One region of the Streptacidiphilus sp. PAMC 29251 genome, then DNA from elsewhere that is predicted to be linked to it. Evidence: riboswitches for the same ligand, from Rfam matches in the RefSeq annotation. Region 1 holds a riboswitch; the other holds the start of a gene.

Region 1 (7,330 bases):
GGCCGGGAGCAGGGTGCCGGCCAGCGCCGTCTGGTCCCTGGCCAGGACGGCGGCCGCGCGGCGGTCCAGGGCCTGCTGGATGCCCTGCCGCACCGCCGCCTCGGCGCTGCCGGCCTGGTTGGCCCGGTCGGTGCCGGCGGTCGCGGGGGCGGTGGAGGCGTCGGCGGCCGGCTCGGCGTCATCGGCACGGCGGTGGCGGTCGTGCCAGGCCGCACCGCCGAGGCCGCCCGCGGCGAGCAGCGCGGCGCCGCCCGCCAGGACGGCTCTCCTGCCTGTCGCCATCACCGCACTCCCTGCGACAACTCCTGCGGATCCGAGGGGGGTCAGATCCGGACCACACCTGCCACCGGCATCGTGTTCACCGGCTCGTAGCGGACCCTCGCGCCGGGGTAGGGCGCGTGGATCACCATGCCGTTGCCGGCGTACATGCCGACGTGGTGGCGATCGCTGTAGTAGATCACAAGATCTCCAGGTCGGGCCTGGGACAGCGGGATCTGCCGGCCCGCGTACATCTGCCCCTGCGAGGTGCGCGGCAGGTGCACCCCGGCGTGCTGCCAGGACCAGTACATCAGCCCGGAGCAGTCGAAGGCGTCGGGCCCGGTCGCCCCGTAGACATAGGGCCTGCCCAGGGCGCTGCGGGCGGCGGCGAGGGCGATCGCCGCCCGGCTGGACGCGGGGCCCTGGTCCGGCGGCAGGACGGTGTCCGCGGCCTGGGCCGCGGCCTGCGCGGCGGCGTCGGCCACCGCGGCCTCGCTGTGCCGCAGGGCGGTGCGCTGCGGGGCGGAGAGCCCGGCGAGCAGCGCCCTGGCGTGGCTGAGCTGCCGCTGCACCTGGGCCTTGCTGCCCGCGATGGACTGCCGCAGCGCCTCCAGCTGGGCCAGCTGGGAGACCGCCTGGGCCCGGTCCTGGCCCAGCTGCCGCTGGTCGTCCTGCAGCAGCTGCAGCCGCTGCGCGGTCGCGGCGTCCAGCTCGTCCACGCTGCCGGCCTGGGCCAGGAACTGGTCCGGGTGGGCGTCGAGCAGCAGCCGCACCAGCGGGTCGATCCCGCCGCCCTGCCGGTACTGGGCGCCGGCGACCTGGCCCATCGTGCCGACCATGGTGTTGATCCGCTGCTGCTCGGCGGCGACCCGCTGCTGCAGCAGGGCGGAGGTGCGGAGCAGCGCGCGCTGCTGCTCCCTGGCCCCGTCGTACTGCTGTCCGGCGACCTCGGCCTGGGCGTAGAGGCTCTGCACCTGCTGCCGTACCTCGTCCGCGGTGGCGGGGGCGGTCCGCGCGCCGGGGGTGGGTTCGGCCAGGGCGCTGCCGCCGCCGGCCAGGACCGCGGCGGTGGCCGCCGCGACGGTCACCGCGGTCCGGGAGAGCGCGGCGACTGCGGAGTGCTGGCCCATGGGTCGGGCACGTCGGTGGGACGCCACGAGGGCGAACTCCATTCGTCCGGTGCCGGTCCTGCCCGCGCGACGCCGGCTGCGTCGGCCCAGGATGCCCGGCGGTCCACCGGTGCCGCCCGGAAGGGCGGTCGACGACACGGAGGACCGAGCGCAGACGTTAGCGAGTCGGGCGCAGCTAGTCCAAACCCTCGCTATCCCGAATATTCGGTCGAATACCGAACATATCTATGGAACGCCATGTCGCCGGGGGTGGCCCCGCCCTCCGCCGGAACCCGGTCCCCCCATTGGGGGACGCCCCCGTACGGCCGTTTGGGTACCCCCCGGCGTCCGGGGGCGTCACTCCAGCGCGGCCGCCTTCTGCAGCAGCACCGTGCGCTCGCGGGTGTTGCCGCACAGCCGGGCGGCGAGCTCCAGCTCGGCCCGGGCCTCGCGGGTGCGGCCGAGCCTGGTCAGCAGCTCGCCGCGCACGCTCGGCAGCAGGTAGGAGCCGGACAGCCGGCCGGAGACGGCCAGGTCGTCGACCAGGGACAGCGCCTGCTGCGGTCCGCTCGCCATCGCCACGGCCACGGCCCGGTTGAGCTCGACCACGGGTGAGGGGGCGAGTCGGCCGAGCGCCTCGTACAGCAGCACGATCCGCTCCCAGTCGGTCTCCTGCACCGAGGGCGCGGTGGCGTGGCCGGCGGCGATCGCGGCCTGCAGACCGTACGGTCCGAGGCCCCGTCCGGCGGCCGAGGCCCGGCCCAGTGCGGCCAGGCCGCGACGGATCGCGGACCGGTCCCAGCGGCGCCGGTCCTGGTCCTCCAGCAGCACCGCCTGCCCGTCCGGCCCGGTGCGGGCCGGGAAACGCGCGGCGGTGAGCTCGCACAGCGCGAGCAGCCCGTGCACCTCCGGCTCGCCGGGCAGCAGCGCGGCCAGCATCCGGGACAACCGCACCGCCTCATAGGCGAGATCGGTGCGCAGCAGGCGGTCGCCGGTGGTCGCCGTGGAGCCTTCGGCGAAGATGACGTAGACGACGCTCAGCACGGCGCCGAGCCGGGCCGGCCGCTCCTCCGGCGGCGGTAGTTCGAACGGCACGTGGGCCGCGGCGATGGTCTTCTTCGCCCGGGTGATCCGGGCCTGGACGGTCGCGGTGGGCACCAGGAACGCCCGGGCGATCTCCTCGCTGGACAGCCCGCCGACCACGCGCAGGGTGAGCGCCACCCGGGCCTCGGGCGAGAGCACCGGGTGGCAGGCGGTGAACATCAGCGCGAGGACGTCGTCCGGGACGTGGTCGGGATCCCAGAGCAGGTCCTGCTCCGACCGGCCCGGCGCGGGGGCCTGCACGCCCGCGCTGAACTCGCCCTCGGCCAGCCGGCCGGCCAGGCCGGCGTACCGCTGCTCCAGGGCGGACCTGCGGCGGAAGCCGTCGATGGCGCGCCGGCGTGCGGTCGCCAGCAGCCAGCCCACCGGGCTGGCCGGCGCACCGTCGCGCGGCCAGGCCACCAGTGCCTCCGCCAGCGCCTCCTGGGCCAGGTCCTCGGCGAGGGCGAAGTCCCCGGTGTAGCGGGTCAGCGCACCGATGATCCGGGCGGACTCGATCCGCCAGACCGCCTCCAGGGCCCGCCGGGCCGCAGTGTCGCCCGGCGGGCCCCCGCCCGCCGGGCCGTCGTCGGCCGCGGGGGGTGTCAGATCTGGCCGGTCCGCTCGCGCCACGCCCGCTCCTTGGTGATCCACTCGTTGTCCTGCGGGAACTCGTCGATGCTCGGCACCCGGCGGACCTCGCACTTGGAGCCGGGGAGGGCGGGCAGCCGCTTGGCCCACTCGACCGCCTCCTCCTTGGAGGCGACGTCGATCAGGTAGAAGCCGCCGAACAGCTCCTTGGTCTCGCCGTAGGGGCCGTCGGTGACCACCGGGGTCTCCGCACTGAAGTCGACCACCACGCCCTGGGACGGGTCGTCCAGGCCCTCGGCGGCGACCAGCACGCCGGCCCGGATCAGCTCCTCATTGAAGCGGCCCACCGTCTCGAGCATCTCCTCGAAGGGCGTCTCCATCATCTTCGCCATGGACTCGTCCGTGCCGCGCATGATCAGCATGTACTTCGCCATCGTCAGTCTCCTCACTCGGGGGCCGCTTCCCGACCCTCTCTATCCCAGGTCGAACGGCGCCGCCACGGATCGACACGACAGACCCACCAGAACCATTTTCTTTTTTCGCCCAGCAGAAAACTCAGAGGCTGTCGCCGGGGACGGGCCGGCGACAGCCTCTGAGAAGGGGGAAGACCTGCGGAGAGTCCGGGGTGTGGCTCAGACCCGGCGCATGGCGTAGATGGAGCCGATGGTGGTCAGCGCCTCGTACTTGACGACGGTGCCGGTGTGCGGAGCGTGCAGGACCATGCCGCCGCCCGCGTACATGCCGACGTGCGAGTCGCCGTTGAAGAAGATCAGGTCGCCGATCTGGAGGTCGGAGACCGAGCCGACGGCGGAGCCGACGTCCACCTGGTCGTAGGTGGTGCGGCCGATCGACACGCCTGCCTGCTTGAAGGCCCACTGCATCAGGCCGGAGCAGTCGAAGGAGTTGGGCCCGGTGGCCCCGTAGACGTACGGGTCGCCGAGGCGGGTCTGCGCGGCGTGGAAGGCCGCCATCGCGGCACCGGAGCCGGCCTTGGTGGAGCCGGGGCTGTACGTGGTGCTGCCGGTGCTGGAGCTGCCGCTGCTGTGGCTGGTGGTGCCGGCGTTCTGCAGCTTGGTGACCGCGGCGCGCTGGGCGGCGGTCAGCGAGGCGAGCTGGGCCTTGGACGCGGCGAGCTTCTGCTGCACGGAGGCCTTGGCCGCGGCGAGCTGCTTGCTGGTGGCGTCGAGCGCCTTCAGCTTGCTCTCGGCGTCGGCCTTCTCACGGTTCAGCGTCTTCTGCTCAGCCGTCAGCGAGTCGAGCAGCGCGGCCTGGCTACCGGTCACCTGGCTCATCGTGGAGGCCTGGTTCAGGTACTCGGTGGGGTTCGCGGACAGCATCAGCTGCACCGAGGGGTCGATCGACCCGCTGCGGTACTGCGCGCTGGCGACCGCGCCGAGCGCGGCGGACTTGGCGCTGACCGAGGCCTGCTGGCGGGCCACCTGGTCCTGCAGGGTGTTGACCTGCTTCTGCAGTGTCTGCTGCTGCGACTGCGCGGCGTCGTACTGCTGGATCGCCTTGTCGGCGTCCTGGTTCTGCTGGTCTATCTCTGCCTTGAGCTGCGCCGTGGTCTGCTTGGGTGCCGCCTGCGCCGACTGGGTGGCGGTCGCGCCGAGCGCGACGGTGGTGGCTGCAGCAGCGGTAAGCACGGTTATCCGCGATCGGCTGGGACTTTTCGGACGACGATGGGACGCCACGAAGGCGAGCTCCTTCTTCCTACGGCCGCCTACCGGGTGAGCTGACGGGTTCGGGCTGGAAGACGTGCCCTACGACGCTTCACCGGCGGACCGGCCTGGCGTCGATTCACCCCGAGGGAACTTGGTTCCCCGGCTCCGAACTGACGGCTGATCCAGCGTGCCCCGCTGGATGCGGAACAGCCTGCCGTGCGGTCGAACTCGGCGGAAACCGCCGCTGCCACCCTGCTGGGTGATCGACTTCGCGGTGGTTCGATCGCTGACACTAGTGACCCGAACGTGATCTATTCAAATCCTTGTAAGTAAAAACTCTTTTAGGTTTCGAAAGAGCATCGGGTCGGCGACTGAACGTAGTCGCTGAATGACCATCCGATGACGACATGGCACCCAAATCGGTCATCTGGTCGAGACGGCAGCAACGCGTGTGACGTGAGTCACAGTCGAGTAAATAACCGTCAGAAGCGGCGAATGGCAACGATGGTGCCGAAATAGGACAGCGGCTGGATGTCCACCGTGAGCCCCGGGTGGGGAGCGCTCAGCAGCATCCCCTTCCCGGCGTAGAGGCCCACGTGGTCGCCGCCCATGTTCACGATGATGTCGCCGACCTTGAGGTCCGCGTAGGACACCCCGGTGCCCACCGTCTCGTCCGAGTACGAGTAGTGCGGCAGGGAGATGCCGGCCTTGCCGTAGGCCCACATCACCAGGCCCGAGCAGTCGAACACACTGGGTCCTGAGCCGCCGGAGACGTAGGGGGCCACATTGACCTTGCTCATCGCGGCCAGCATCGCGGTACGGGCCGCCGGGGAGATCCCGGAGAGGTCGATGTCGGACACCGACATGTAACTGCTGCCGGACGAGGGCGGAGTGAAGCCGCCGCCCCCGGCACCGCCGGTGTTCACCTGGGTGCGCTGCTTCGGGGTGAGGGAGTCCAGGATCGCCTGGGCGTGCTTGAGCTTGGCGGCGATGGCCGCCTTGGACTTCTGCATCTGCTTCAGCAGCACCTGCTGGGCGCCCAGCTCCTGGGCCGCCTCGGCCTTCTCGGCCGCCAGCGCGTGCTGCTGCGCCACCAACTGGTCCATCAGCGCTGCCTGGTTGCTGTTGACCTGGTCCTCGTCGGAGGCGCGGTTCAGGTACTCGGTCGGGTCCGCGGAGAGCATCAGCTGCACCGCCGGGTCCACCGAACCGTCCCGGTACTGCGCGCTGGCCACCGCGCCCAGGACCGCCATCTCCTTGTTCACCACGGCCTGCTGACGGGCTATCTCGTCCTGCAGGTTGTTGACCTTCTTCTGCAGCGCCTGCTGCTGGGCCTGCGCCCCGTCGTACTGCTCCGTCGCCGCCGCGGCCGCGTTGCGGTCCGCGTCGACCTGCGTCTTGGCCTGGCCCGTCGTGGTGGCCGGCGCCGCGCTGGCCGCGGTCTGCGCCGCCAGCGCGACCGCCGTGGCCGCCGCAGCCGTGAGGATGGTCACGCGGGCACGGCCTGGCTGCTTCAAACGACGGTGTGAGACCACGGAGCCGGGTTCCCTTCAGGACGACACAGAAGTTCGAAGGGAGACACTAGTGAGGAACATGTGAGCTTGTCGCCCCCGCCGGGGAGTCCGGCCGGTAATGCCCCTAATGTCCGGTACAGGTAAGAGGTTTGAAGCCCTGACCCCCGCCCTCAGGTGCGACTCTGCAGCCCTCAGGTGCGGATCAGCCGCTTCAGCAGCATCGCCGAGGGGACGGGGCGGGCCCCCGCCTTGCGGACGCCGTCGGCGACCTCGCGGTCGGTGGACACCACCACCACCGGACGGCCCTCCGGCTCGGCCCGGACCAGCCGGCGGATCAGCTCGTCCGCGGTCTCCCCGGAGCGGCTGAACAGCACCCGAACGCCGCGCGGCGGGGCCATCGGGACCGGGGCGTCCAGATCCTTGCCGTCGAACACGCAGGTGACCTCGGCGCGGCTGTGCATCGCCAGCATGGACAGGCCGTTCAGCAGCCGGGCCCGCTGCTTCTCCAGCGGCAGGGTCGGATAGCCGCTCTTGGTCACGTTGTAGCCGTCCACCAGCAGATGGGTGTGCGGCAGCGCCAGCAGCTGGTCCAGCAGCGCCGGGTCGTCCCCGTCCAGGGCCCGCCGCGCCACGTCGTGCGGGGAGGCCGTCACCGGCAGCACCGCCTCCACCGTGTCGGCCGGACGGCCCTCGGCCAGCGGCGGCAGCCCCAGCTCTCGCTGCAGCCCCTGCGCCCCCTGGAGCACCACGTCGAGCAGCAGCCGCAGCCGCATGTCCTCGGTGCTCCGCCCCTCCCTGGCGGCCCTCCTGGACGTCTCCAGGGCCGCCTCGGCCTCGGTCAGCCGGTGCTTCAGCCGGCGCACCTCGCTGTCGACCGCGCCGCGCTCGGTCAGCCCGGCCGAACGCAGCGCCTCCAGCTCGGCGCCGACCTTGCGGGTCGCCGCCTCGGCGCGCTTGGTGTCCGCCTCCAGGCTGCGCAGCCTGCGGCGGAGCGAGTCCCGCTCCTTCTTCACCTCGTCCAGCTCGGCCCGGCCCCGGTCGGCCTCGGTCCTGGACGACTCCCGCAGCGCGGCCAGCTCCGCCTGGAGCTTCTCCACCAGGCGCGCGGCCTCAA
Region 2 (7,330 bases), 1.1 Mb from region 1:
ATCTACGACGAGGCCCACATCGTCCTGAACACCCCGGTGCCGGCGAACAGTGTGATCCGGCTGCAGAAGGACGCGGCCAACACCTCGCAGTACGCGATCGACTACATCAACACCGAGCAGGTCGCGCCGATCGCCAACCCGGACCCGACCAAGTACCTGGTGCCGGCCGGCTTCGCGCAGCAGGACGTGCAGAACGCCCTGACCACTGTCGCCAACTCCAGCACCTACACCGGCGTCTACCTGCCCGCCGGGCAGTACCAGACCACCGGCAAGTTCCAGATCGGCCAGAAGGCCATCAAGGTCATCGGCGCCGGACCCTGGTACACCCAGTTCAGCACCGACCAGACCCAGGCCAACTCCGACGCCGGCTTCTCGGTCCAGACCAGTGCGAGCGGATCCACGCTCTCCGGGTTCGCCTTCTTCGGGAACTACACCTCCCGCATCGACGGCCCCGGCAAGGTCTTCGACCTCACCGACGTCACCAACCTGACGGTCGACAACGTGTGGATCGAGCACACGGTGGTCGGGATCTGGGGCACCCACGTCAGTGGCCTGACCGCCACCAACATGCGCATCCGCGACACCTTCGCCGACGGCATCAACCTCACCAACGGCAGCCAGAACAACCTGGTCAGCAATGACGAGGCGCGGTCGACCGGTGACGACAGCTTCGCGCTGTTCGCCGCCACCGACCACAACAGTGCGGACCTGTCCGGGAACACCTTCCAGAACCTGACCGCGGTCACCCCGTGGCGGGCGGCAGGCATCGCCGTCTACGGCGGCGAGAACAACACCCTGCAGAACCTGTACGTGGCCGACACGCTCACCTATGCGGGCATCACCATCAGCTCGCTGAACTTCGGCTACCCCTTCCAGGGCTTCGGCACCCAGCCGACGACCATCCAGAACGCCTCGCTGGTACGCGACGGCGGGCACTTCTGGGGCGGGCAGGTCTTCCCGGCGATCTGGGTCTTCTCCGCGACCCAGCCGTTCCAGGGGATCAGGGTCAACAACGTGGACATCACCGACCCGACGTACTCCGGCATCATGTTCCAGACGGACTACTCGGGCAGCACTCCGCTCAACCCGGTGACCGACACCATCTTCACCAATGTGTCCATCACCGGCGCGCAGCAGAGCGGTGACGCCTACAACGCCAAGTCCGGCTACGGCATCTGGGCCAACCAGCAGCCCGAGTCCGGACAGGGCCCGGCGGTCGGTACCGCCGTGTTCAACCACCTCACCGAGAGCAACAACTTCGTCAACATCCAGAACACCACCTCGACGTTCACGATCACTGTGAACCCGTAGCACGGAGCAACAGCAGTGCCCCGGAGGCAGAACGCTTCCGGGGCACTGCTGTTACTGCTGTCAGGCCGGGAGGCCGACACCGACCGCCGCGACCGTGGCCGTGACCACGGCCAGGGTGTCGGTGACCAGAGCGGTCAGTGCGGCGGTGACCGCGGCGACATCCGTCGCCTGTACCGCGGCGACCAGCGCGGCGGCGTCCTTCTGCAGCGTGGCCAGCGCGTCCGGAACACTCGCCGGGACGGGCACGGGTACGGGCAGCGGCGGCACCGGGGCGGACACCGGCGGCACCGGCACCGGAACGGGCAGCGGCGGCGCGGGAATCGGCAGGCCGTGGATCGGAGCCGACTTCACCGGGGCCTTCACTGGAGCCTTGACCGGAGCCTTCGCCAGGACCTTGGACGGCGCCGCCGGAACGGCCGGCGCGGCCGGCAGCGCGGTGGTGAGGACCTTGCCCGCGCTGGTCAGGGTGGCGAGCTTGGCCTGCAGGTCGGCCGGCGACGGAGCCGGCGCGGTGGCGGTGGCGCTCGACACGAGGCTCGACACGGCCTCGGTCACGCCGCCCAGCGCACCGAGCGCGCCCAGGGTCGCGGCCGGATCGGGGGCCGCGGGCAGTGCTGCCTGCGGCTGCACGGACGTGCCGTGGTCCACCGGAGTGGCGGACGCGCTGGGCACAACAGCACCCGTGATCACCGTCGAGGCCAGGACAGCACAGGCGAGCGTGGTGCGAATGCGAACGATACGCATGGAAAAACCCTTACTTCGGAACTGAGTGGGACAGTCCCACGGTCACCTTGCTCACTACACTCGGCAACCGGACGCACCCATACGGTGATCGGCCCCTTCATTGCGGCCCAGGTCACATCGCCGTCCTTCGATTGAATGAAAACGAAGATCATCAGTGACCGGCGGCTGATGAGTACTGACTGTGCGTGGACTGTGTGTGGCAGCTCACTCGACTGGAGCGTGGTCTAGACCACAAAGATCACCTCTGGCGGGGTGGTTCGGTGCCAGCAGGGGCCTGAATACAGGCTTAATACCGCCGGTAACAGTGCTCTGATCTGGGACTTTGCTGGGATCGTTGATGTCCGGGGGTTTGTTGCCTACGGTCGAAGACGTGCACTGAGCACCTCCCGGGTTCGCCCGCTTTCGCTTGATGTCTCCGCCTCCACCTGTCCGGTAGGCGGTCAGCAGCGGGCCCCGGGGACGGCCACCGGCCGTCCTCCTGTCACGTCGCGGCGTACCTGTAGCGCGCCTCCTGCGCGCCGACGCCGACGCCGTGCTGACCCCGGGACCTGTCGAAAGGACTCCATGAACTTCCGTCACGCCACCGCCACCACCGCTGCCACCGCCACCACCAGGAAGAACCGCCTGCGGGCGGCCCTGGCCGTCGGCGTGGTCGCCGCCGTCCCGGTGGTCGGCCTGGTCAGCGCGACCGGCGCCTCGGCCGCGGACTCCTCCACCTGGGACAAGGTCGCCAGCTGCGAGAGCACCAACAACTGGTCCGCCAACACCGGCAACGGCTTCTACGGCGGCCTGCAGTTCACCCCCTCCACCTGGGCCGCCTTCGGCGGCACCGCCTACGCCGCCTCCGCGGACCAGGCCAGCCAGGGCCAGCAGATCGCCGTCGCCGAGAACGTCCTGGCCGCCCAGGGCCCCGGCGCCTGGCCCGTCTGCGGCCCCGAGGCCGGCCTCACCGCCGGCGGCACCCCCGCCACCGTCGACACCACGACCCCGGCCACCAGCACCCCGGCCGCCACCAGCGACGACACCGCCCCGGCCGCGACGAGCACCCCCAGCACCGACACCAGCACCAGCACCGAGAGCGCCCCCGCGGCCACCGGCGCCGGCAGCTACACCGTCCAGTCCGGCGACACCCTGGGCTCCATCGCCGCCGCCCACGGCACCGACTGGCAGTCCCTGTACAGCGCCAACCAGAGCGTGATCGGCGCCGACGCCGACACCATCTACCCCGGCCAGACCCTCACCATCGGCTAGTCCCAGAGCAGTCGAGCAACACCCGCTGCGGCGCGGCACCCATACCCCCGGGTGCCGCGCCGCAGTGTTAAACGTGACGGACGTCATACTCAGTTGTAGTTTGCTGCCCGGTGTGCGTATGTTTCTGCTCGCCGCACTTAAGCGGAACAGACAAATCCGGAACGCCGAGTCCTGCCGCCGGAGACGTCGAAGACCCACACACCGCACCACGGCAGGAGCGGGGGAACCAGGTTTGCCGCTGTGATCGGCGCTCTTCTCTGAGCGTCTGTCATCACAGCTAGGGGTGAAGCCGTGCAGCGCACGGCCGGGCAACTCCAGCCCGAATCCGACAGCTCACCTCGCAGGCGTGGGAGAGGAACGCTGTTCCATGCTGTCCACCAACGGGCGCCACCGCGCCGTCAAGTCCCGCCGTAGCCGTACCCAGCGTCTGATCGCCTCGGCCGGACTGACCGGTGTCGGGCTCGCCATCCCGCTCGTGAGCGCCACCAGCGCCTCGGCCGCGACCGTCAGCACCTGGGACGCCGTCGCCAACTGCGAGAGCACCGGCAACTGGGCCATCAACACCGGCAACGGCTACTACGGCGGCCTGCAGTTCTCCGCCGACACCTGGGCGGCCTACGGCGGCACCCAGTACGCGTCCAGCGCCGACCAGGCCACCAAGAGCCAGCAGATCGCCGTCGCCGAGAAGGTGCTCGCCTCCCAGGGCCCCGGCGCCTGGCCGGTCTGCGGCCCCCAGGCCGGTCTGACCGCCGGCGGCGCTCCCGCCAACGTCGACACCTCCTCCTCGGGCTCCTCCAGCAGCTCCTCGGACTCCAGCTCGGCCTCCACCCCCAGCTCGACCTCCAGCTCGAGCTCGGACGACTCCGCGTTCGCCAACAAGGTGAAGGCTGCCGCGAACGCGGCGTCGACCTCCACCTCGTCCTCCTCCTCGACCGCGGGCACCTACACCGTGGTCGCCGGCGACTGGCTCTCCACCATCGCCCAGAAGGAGAACGTCTCCGGCGGATGGCAGCGTCTCTACGCCCTCAACCGGGGCACCCTCACCGAGGGCCCGGACGTCATCTACCCCGGTGAGCAGATCAAGCTGGGCGGGGCGGCCACGACGCCCAGCTCCACCCCGTCCAACGACTCGTCGTCCAGCGCCACCGACTCCAGCGCCTCGACCTCCACGGACGACTCCTCGTTCGACGCCAAGGTGGAGGCCGCTGCCGGCGGCCAGTCCAGCTCCTCGGACAGCAGCTCGGCCAGCACCTCGGCGACCAGCTCCGACAGCAGCGCCTCCTCGGCTTCCGACAGCACCGCTTCGGGCAGCATGAGCGCGGCCATCGCCTTCGCCGAGGCCCAGGTCGGCAAGCCCTACGTCTACGGCGGCACCGGCCCCTCGGTCTGGGACTGCTCCGGTCTGACCCAGGCCGCGCTGGCCAAGGCCGGGATCTCGATCCCGCGCACCAGCGAGGACCAGGCCGCGGCCAGCACCCGGGTCTCGCTGGACTCGCTCCAGCCCGGCGACCTGCTGTTCTGGTCCAGCGACGGCACTGCCGCCGGCGCCTACCACGTCGCCATCTACACCGGTAACGGCGGCTACGTCGAGGCCGCCAACCCCAGCGCCGGCGTCAAGACCGACACCATCAGCGACTGGGCCCCGGACTTCGCCGGCCGCATCGGCTGACCCAGTCAGGCTGTGAACGTCACGCGATAAAACCGCCGATGGCCCCTCAGGAAACTGAGGGGCCATCGGCCGTTGTGCTTCCCATGCGGGGAATCAGTCCTTGAAGGCGTCCTTGGCCTTTTCGGCGGCCTGCTTGGCGTCGCCCTTGACCTGGTCGGCCTTGCCCTCGGCCTGCAGCCGCTCGTTGCCCACGGCCTTGCCTGCCGCCTCCTTGACCTTGCCCTTGAGCTTGTCGGCAGTGTTCTTGGCCTTGTCCTCGGTGCTCATGCGGGGCTCCTTCGCTCTCGGGTCTTTGCTGCTCAACCCGCGCCTACCCGAGGTTCCGCAGGGCACGCCCCCCTCTTTACGGCAGGACCACCAGCCGGCCCACGCTGTCGCCGGCGCCCAGCCGGGTGAGGCCTTCGGGGGCCTGGTCGAGGGAGAGGCGGCCGCCGATCAGCGGGGCGATCGCGCCGGTCGCGGCGAGTTTGCCCAGCTCCGCGTGTGCGGCCGTGATCTCGGCGGGTGCGTACTGCTTGTAGAGGCCCCAGTGCAGCCCGACGATCGAGTAGTTCTTCACCAGGGCGTGGTTCAGGGCCGGGGTCGGCACCGTGCCGCCGGCGAAGCCGACCACCAGGATCCGCCCCTCGAAGGCCACGCACTTGGCCGAGGCCGTGTAGGCGTCGCCGCCGACCGGGTCGAAGACCACGTCCGCGCCGCGTCCGCCGGTCGCCTCCTTGACCGCGCGGACGATGTCGGTGTCGGCGTCGGTTCGGTCGATGACCACCTCGGCCCCGAGCTGCCGCGCGACCTCGGCCTTGGCGGCGCCGCCGACCACCGCGAGCACCCGGGCCCCGGCGGCCCGGCCCAGCTGGATGGCCGCACTGCCGACCCCGCCGGCCGCGGCGTGCACCAGCAGCGTCTCGCCCGGCTGCAGCCGGGCCCTGCGGTGCAGGCCGAACCATCCGGTCTGGTAGGCGATGTGCAGGGCGGAGGCCTGGGCGTCGTCCAGCGACTCGGGGGCCGGGAACAGATCCGTCGCCTCGGCCAGCGCGAACTCCGCGAGCGAACCGTGCGGCAGGGCCGGGTTGCCGATCACCCGGTCGCCGACGGTGAGGCCGGTCACGCCCTCGCCCAGTTCGTCCACCTCGCCGCACAGCTCGACCCCGGGGGTGAACGGCAGCTCGGGCCGGATCTGGTAGGTGCCCCGGCACAGCAGCACGTCAGGGAAGTTCAACGCCGCCGCCCGCACTCTGAGCCGGACCTGCCCGGGCCCGGGCTGTGGCGTGGCGATGTCCACCAGCTCCAGCGCCGAACCGGGCTCGCCGTGCGTCCGCACCTGCCATGCCTTCACGTGGACTCCTTCTCCTGCGACTCTGCCTCTACAACGGACTAAGCACCCGCTTAGAATGCTGATGTGGGAGTGTGCTGTCAACGCTCGCTATCGACCGACCGGAAGGCCGTGCACGTGACCCCCGAACCCGCCGAGGCCACCGTCCTGCTCGCCGAGGTCTTCTCCGCGGACCTCCAGGAGGCCTGGCGGGAGGTCCAGCCGGACACCGCGCGCCGGCTGCTGATCGCCGCGGTCGACGCCTTCGCGGCGCGCGGCTTCCACGCGACCACGACCAGGGACATCGCCTCGGGCGCGGGGATGAGCCCGGCGGGCGTGTATGTGCACTACCGCTCCAAGGAGGAGCTGCTGCACCAGATCACCCTGATCGGGCATCAGCACACGCTCCGGCTGATCCGGGCGGTGTCCGCCACCGCCCAGGAGCCGGTCGGCCGGCTGCACGCGGTGATGCGCGACCTGACCACCTGGCACGCCCGGCACCACACCACCACCCGGGTGATCGAGTACGAGCTGCACTCGCTGTCCGCCGAGCACCACGCCGCGGTGCTGCTGCTGCGCCGGGAGATCGACGGCCTGGTCCGCCGGATCCTGGAGGACGGGGTGCGCCAGGGCGTGTTCGACGTGCCCGATGTGACCACGACCACCCTGGCGCTGCTCTCCCTCTCGGTCGACGTGGCGCGCTGGTACCACACCCCGGCCCGGCTCCCGGAGGACCGGCTCGGCCGGCTCTACGCGGATCTGGCGCTGCGCATGGTCGGCAGCGAACCGCTGTCGGCACCGTGATGACCAGAGCACTTGTCAGCCCAGCCGCAGCTCCCGCTTGAGCAGCTTCCCGGTGGCGTTCTTGGGCAGTTCGGGGAGGATCCGCACCTCGCGCGGGCACTTGTAGCCGGCCAGCCGCTCCCGGCAGTAGCCGATGATCTCCTCGGCGTCGGCCGCGGCCCCGGGCCGCAGCGACACCACGGCCACCACCTCCTCGCCGAGCCGCTCGTCCGGCCGTCCGATCACCGCCGCCTCGGCGATCG

What was found. A riboswitch is a leader RNA that binds a small molecule or an ion and turns the genes downstream of it on or off. The one in region 1 is predicted to bind cyclic di-AMP.
Region 2: another riboswitch for cyclic di-AMP. It lies ahead of ACXKR8_RS08455 (transglycosylase family protein); the one in region 1 lies ahead of ACXKR8_RS13240 (C40 family peptidase).

What each region holds. Positions count from the first base shown of each region.
Region 1 is NZ_CM135725.2:2,832,636-2,839,965, forward strand. It holds gene ACXKR8_RS13220 (hypothetical protein) at 1-282, opposite strand, end outside; gene ACXKR8_RS13225 (C40 family peptidase) at 324-1,388, opposite strand; gene ACXKR8_RS13230 (RNA polymerase sigma factor) at 1,725-3,080, opposite strand; gene ACXKR8_RS13235 (YciI family protein) at 3,053-3,472, opposite strand; gene ACXKR8_RS13240 (C40 family peptidase) at 3,671-4,684, opposite strand; cyclic di-AMP (ydaO/yuaA leader) riboswitch at 4,743-4,900, opposite strand; gene ACXKR8_RS13245 (C40 family peptidase) at 5,185-6,195, opposite strand; partial or broken gene ACXKR8_RS13250 (NYN domain-containing protein) at 6,408-7,330, opposite strand, start outside.
Region 2 is NZ_CM135725.2:1,767,793-1,775,122, reverse strand. It holds gene ACXKR8_RS08470 (CARDB domain-containing protein) at 1-1,311, shown strand, start outside; gene ACXKR8_RS08465 (hypothetical protein) at 1,372-2,055, opposite strand; gene ACXKR8_RS08460 (transglycosylase family protein) at 2,620-3,306, shown strand; cyclic di-AMP (ydaO/yuaA leader) riboswitch at 3,496-3,668, shown strand; gene ACXKR8_RS08455 (transglycosylase family protein) at 3,674-4,975, shown strand; gene ACXKR8_RS08450 (CsbD family protein) at 5,069-5,242, opposite strand; gene ACXKR8_RS08445 (NADPH:quinone oxidoreductase family protein) at 5,319-6,308, opposite strand; gene ACXKR8_RS08440 (TetR/AcrR family transcriptional regulator) at 6,423-7,088, shown strand; gene ACXKR8_RS08435 (AMP-binding enzyme) at 7,104-7,330, opposite strand, start outside.